2 linked regions of the Thalassoglobus sp. JC818 genome follow. The protein of the gene in region 1 interacts with the protein of each later gene in a pairwise test. Links are inferred from orthologs where the notes say so. Each region holds a gene or a part of one and is shown in the gene's direction. Other genes may lie near its edges.

Region 1 (2,999 bases):
AATGGAAGAAGGACAATCGGCACCAGTTTCTGGATGCTCTCGAGAAAGAGCCTGATCGCTCAATTCCGATGGGGATGTATCTGCATATTCCCTTTTGCCGGAAGCGGTGCAAGTTCTGTTACTTTCGGGTCTATACACAACAGAACGCCGAGACGATCAAGAACTACGTCGACACTCTCGACAAGGAAGTTCGACTTCTTCGAGACAAGCCCGCAATCGCGGATCGCGTTCTGAAGTTCGTCTACTTTGGAGGCGGAACTCCGTCTTACCTGAGTGCGAAGCAACTGTTGATGTTACGGGAGCGACTCAGTGAGTCTGTCTCCTGGGACAACGCAGAAGAAGTCACTTTCGAGTGTGAGCCGGGAACGCTGAGTCTCGAAAAGGTGCAAACGCTCAAAGAGATCGGAGTGACACGCGTTTCGTTGGGGGTGGAGAACTTCAACGATGCCATTCTCGAAGAGAACGGACGGGCGCACCTTTCACCGGAAATTCTGCGAGCCTACGACTGGATTCAGCAAGTTGGTTTCCCACAGGTGAACATCGACTTGATCGCGGGGATGGTCGGAGAGACCGACGAAAACTGGCACAAGTGCGTTGAAAAGGCTCTTGAGATGGAGCCGGACAATCTGACGATCTATCAGATGGAATTGCCATTCAATACTGTCTATTCGAAAGAGATTCTCGAAGAGGGTGCTGCGTCTCCCGTCGCTGACTGGCCGACCAAGCGTCGCTGGGCGAGTGAAGCGATTGATCGATTCCTGTCCGCTGGGTACCAGCTTTCCAGCGGAAACGAGTTGGTTAAGAACATTGATACGGACCGTTTCGTGTACCGCGACAATCTCTTCCGCGGAAGTGACATCGTGGCGGTCGGTGTTTCGAGCTTCGGTCATTTGCAGGGTGTGCACTACCAGAACAAAGATGAGCTCAACGACTACATCTCCACAGTTCAAGCTGGTGAATTGCCTGTGAATCGGGCGATGACTCCGACTTCTCATCAGAAGCTGATTCGCGAGTGGATCTTGCAGATGAAAGAGGGTCGCGTTGCTGTTGAGCCATTCAAAGCCAAGTTTGGAGTCGACCCGCTCGTCGAGTTTGCAGAACCGCTGTCGAACCAGCAGGTCGCAGGGTATCTGACGGTCGAGGAAGAAGAGGTTCGTCTTACTCGAAAAGGTCTGCTTCAGGTCGACAGCCTGCTGACGGAATACTTCGAAGAACAGCATCGCGAAGTTCGCTACACATGACCGAAAATCGTGATCAGGACCGGCCAGCTCGGGAGGTCCGAATTGTTTCGAGTGACAGCCTGGAACAAACTCAGGAGTTTGGTCGACTCTTCGCGACTGTGCTGCGAGAAGGCATGGTCGTCGCGCTGATTGGTGATCTGGGGGCTGGGAAAACTCATCTCGTTCAGTCGATTGCCGAAGCTTGTGGGGCAAATCGTGAGGATGTGAGTAGTCCGACGTTTGTTCTGATCCAGGAATACGACACGGCGATCCCGATCTGTCACATTGATGCGTACCGTCTCGGGGATGTCGATGAGTTTCTTGAACTCGGCGCAGATGAGCTTCTGGGAGGCGATTATCTCTGTCTGATTGAATGGGCTGATCGTGTGGAAGAGGCTTTGCCGCGAGATCAGATTCGAGTTGAAATCGTTCCCACTTCGGAAACCGGACGCCAGATACGCATCACTGCTGCGTCGTCTCTTTTGGACCAGTTGGAACAGAAGCTTGACGGTTCATCGATTTCTCTCGTCAGGAACGGTTGAAGTCCGTTCGATCGTTGGCGACACTGACAGCGACTCGATTCTTGGTGGAAAGTAGCATTTCATGACGACTGCTCTTACGAAGACGCTCTTTGACGAACTCGAACAGCTTGTTCTGATCGACCCGCACACACACATCAATCCGTTGTCAGCTCCTTCAGAGACGCTGGCGGATATCCTCGGGTATCACTATTACACCGAGCTTGCTCACTCGGCCGGGCTTGCGAAATCACAAATCGAAGAGGAAGGACTCGACCCCAAAACGAAGGTCGGTCGACTCATCGAGAAGCTGAGTGATCTCGACAACACTATTCAGGTGTCGTGGCTATTGGAAATCTGTCGGGAGTTCTTTGACTTCAAGGACGACCGAATCACGACCGACAACTGGGAAGCACTCTACGACACTGCTCAGCAGAAGTTTGCTCAGGAAGGTTGGGAACAACACGTTCTACAGCACAGCAAGCTGGAGAAAGTGTTCCTGACGAATGACTTCGACGATCCGCTCGAAGGGTTTGATACGAACGTCTATATTCCTTGTTTGCGAACTGACGATCTCGTCTTTCACTTCTTGAAGAAGTCGGTTCGGAATCGACTCAACGAGGCTTCGGGAATTGAAGTTGGTGATGCGACAACTTTCCGCGAAGCGATCGGCAAACTGTTCACTAAGTTTGTCGAGAAGAATGCCAAAGCGTGTGCGATCTCGATTCCGCCGAGTTTCTCTCCGGCCAAAGTCGATGCTGGTGCAGCTGCTGCGGTGATTAAACGAACGATTCGAGGCCAGCGGTTGACGAGTGCCGAACAGGAAATGCTTTCCTCATTCGTCTTCTGGACCATCGCGGAGCACTGCCAGGAACATAAGCTCCCGTTCGATTTAATGATTGGAGTTAATCGTCGAGTCTACGAAAACGGCGTCTATCAGGGACAGGATCTGTTCGACAAGCGGGTTTCTCTCATTCAGTATCAACAGCTGTTCAACGCGTTTCCCGATGTGACATTTCCAATCTCTGTGCTGGGCAGCACGAGCAATCAGGAACTGGTCAGTTACGCGTGGATTTTCCCGAATGTCGTGACGAACGGGCACTGGTGGTACTCGAATATCCCGACGTATATTGAACTCGATACGCGAAGTCGTCTGGAAGCTGTGCCCCGAAATAAGCAAGTCGGATACTACAGCGATATGTACAAGCTGGAGTTCGCGTTGCCGAAATTCCGGATGTATCGTCAAACGTTGGCACACGTG
Region 2 (2,870 bases), on another replicon or contig:
GAGTCACTTCGACTCAAGATGGAATGATCGCCCAGGCAGGAATCGACGCAATCTCTACCCTGAATCCGGCGCAATCCGAAATCAATCACAGAGAATCCGACAAGGCATCTGTTGCTGGCACAGTCACCCTCGACGGAAAACCGCTCGGCATGGGCATCGTTATCTTTGTTCCTCAGTCCCGTGGACGACCGGCGGGAGCCATCACGAATGCGAACGGAGCTTACAAGTTTTCGAATCCTCTTGAACCCGGAGACTACACTGTTCGAATCTCCACAAAACGAGACGAAAGCGTCCAACCCGATGGAAAAGTTCTGCCTGCGCAACCAGAAACGATCCCAGCACGATACAATTCTCGATCCGAACTCACAACGAGAATTCTCGAAGGCAACAATGAATTCAATTTTGACCTGGCCTCCGAAAACTGAGCGCTGATCAAACACGGAAAGAATGCTTGAGATAATGCCAGAGCACGACATCGATGCGTTGATTCGAAACCGTCGGACAATCAACGCTTTCAAGACTGAGCGCCCCGACGATGAAGCTGTTCTCGCAGCATTGGAATCGGGGTGCTGGGCTCCCAATCACAAAATGACAGAGCCCTGGCGTTTTTACCTTCTCGGAGAAAAGACAATCTCACAGATTGTTGAACTCAACGCCGAAATGGCCCGAGTGAGTAAAGGTGAAGCCGCCGCTCAGAAGAAACGGGACAAATGGTCGACCATTCCCGGGTGGATCGTTGTCACATCGCTTCGTTCTGACGACTCTCTACGAGACCGTGAAAACTATGCTGCAGTCTGCTGTGCAGTTCAGAACATCGCCCTGTCGCTTTGGTCACACGGAATCGGCATGAAATGGACGACCGGAGACGTCACTCGGGCGCCGGAGATCTACGAAATTCTACAGATCGATCCCAGCATCGAAGACATCGTCGGGGTGCTGTGGTACGGTTTTCCGAATGAGTCCCCGACGTCACATCGTCGTCCGCTTCAAGATGTCCTAAAGCAGCTTCCATGACCACACTGAAATTGATGAATCCGCACAGCGTGCTGGCAGCCCTCGAACATCGTCCGCACGATGTTCTTGAAGTCCACGCCAGCCGAACCCGAAGCAACGAGAGCTGGAAGCACGTCGCGAATGTCGCTGCCGATCATGGAATTTCCGTTCAGGAACCAATGCAGCGTGGGCGACAACGTTCTCGAGACGAATCAGGCCGTGTGGGGACGACGTTTGCCGTCATTCGACCCAAGGCTGCTTCTTCACTGAATGACCTGTTTTCTGATTCCAGTCCCCAAGGACTGTGGCTGATGATGGATCGTCTACAGGATCCTCATAACGTTGGAGCAGTGTTTCGGTCTGCTGGTTTCTTCGGGGTCAAAGGTGTGATTCTGACTCAGGATAAATCCGCCCCACTGACCGGAACAGTCTATGACGTCGCTGCCGGTGGCATGGAATCGGTTCCGCATGTCATTCAGACGAATCTCGTGCGCGCGATTCAGGAAGCGAAGAAGAAAGAGATGTGGGTTCTGGGAAGTTCAGAACATGCCGAGATGCCGCTGGCGAAAGTCGACCGCGACAGACGCTGGCTGCTAGTCATCGGAGGTGAAGAGAAAGGCCTGCGGCGACTCACTCTGGAAAACTGCGACCAGGTCTGCCAGATCCCCCCACGCGGTTCAGTCACTTCGCTGAATGTCTCCGTCGCTGCGGGAATCATGATCGCTTCACTCTCATAACCAAACTGATGAGAGCCATCTGTGTCGACAATAAAGTAGTAGCCATCGACGATTGAATGATCGCTCGGCCTCTCATGAGCCATTTCACTGAAAGCAAAGACGAAAAACGCCGACACGAATCCATGAATTCGTGTCGGCGTCTTCTTTATTCACCGTCGAAAATCTCCTGAGACGTTTCCTCAAGGAGATCTTCGAAGCTGTTACTTCAAGAATTCGCTCGCTTCGTCGAGGAACTCTGGATACAGGGTTCGCATTGTTCCGACAGCTTCTGCCAGTGGAACTCCCACGATGTGAAGCCCCTTCAACGCTACCATTTTTCCGAAGTCTTTCTTCAACGCCAATCGGCCCGCGTGAATTCCGAGTCGAGTTCCAAGCACTCGGTCGTAAGCACTTGGTGAACCGCCTCGCTGCAGGTGACCGAGAGTGACGTCTCTGGTCTCGATTCCGGTTTTCTTTTCGATCATCTTGGCGATACGTGATCCCACGCCACCAAGTTTCACATGACCGAACTCATCGATTTCGGCATCTTTGGTCGTGAGGTCTTCGCCTTTGAGGACTGCACCTTCGCTGACCATCACGATTCCGTACTTTTTGCCGTCTTCACGACGCTTCTTCAGCAGATCGCAAACAGCGTTCAGATCGACTTCCTGCTCAGGAACCATGATCGCGTCGGCGGAACATGCAATTCCGGAGAAGCAGGTAATCCAGCCAGCGTGGCGTCCCATCACTTCGACGACAATGACGCGTCGGTGAGACTCTGCAGTTGTTCGGAGTTTGTCGACCGCGTCCATCACAGTGTTCAAACAGGTGTCAAACCCGAAAGTGAAGTCTGTGCTGCTCAGGTCGTTGTCGATTGTTTTTGGGCAACCGATGGTTGGCAGGTTGTGGTCACTGTAGAGCTTGCTCGCGACACCCAGAGTGTCGTCGCCACCAATTGCGACGAGACAGTCAAGATCGAGATCTTTGAATGTCTTGACGACTTGCTCAACGAGTGATTCGTCTTTGTAGGGATTGGTTCGGGAAGAGCCGAGGATCGTCCCACCCATCGGGAGGATTTCATCGGTTTCCATTGGATTCAGCTTAACGAAGTTGCCTTCGATCGCTCCTCTCCAACCTTCCAGAAGTCCAATCGTCTCACCG

What was found.
Region 2: the proteins of tsaE (region 1) and rlmB interact in binary tests that used the Escherichia coli proteins (3 or more experiments, as listed by UniProt). The link is inferred for Thalassoglobus sp. JC818 from one-to-one orthologs.

What each region holds. Positions count from the first base shown.
Region 1 is NZ_JBFEFI010000003.1:629,927-632,925, forward strand. It holds tsaE (tRNA (adenosine(37)-N6)-threonylcarbamoyltransferase complex ATPase subunit type 1 TsaE), read left to right. Parts: upstream 1-1,237; coding sequence 1,238-1,762; downstream 1,763-2,999. Other genes in the region: AB1L42_RS10325 (coproporphyrinogen-III oxidase family protein), read left to right, coding at 1-1,241; AB1L42_RS10335 (glucuronate isomerase), read left to right, coding at 1,824-2,999. UniProt on the Escherichia coli protein: Required for the formation of a threonylcarbamoyl group on adenosine at position 37 (t(6)A37) in tRNAs that read codons beginning with adenine.
Region 2 is NZ_JBFEFI010000013.1:79,516-82,385, forward strand. It holds rlmB (23S rRNA (guanosine(2251)-2'-O)-methyltransferase RlmB), read left to right. Parts: upstream 1-1,010; coding sequence 1,011-1,730; downstream 1,731-2,870. Other genes in the region: AB1L42_RS22150 (heme-binding protein), read left to right, coding at 1-425; AB1L42_RS22155 (nitroreductase), read left to right, coding at 460-1,014; AB1L42_RS22165 (ATP-dependent 6-phosphofructokinase), read right to left, coding at 1,931-2,870. UniProt on the Escherichia coli protein: Specifically methylates the ribose of guanosine 2251 in 23S rRNA.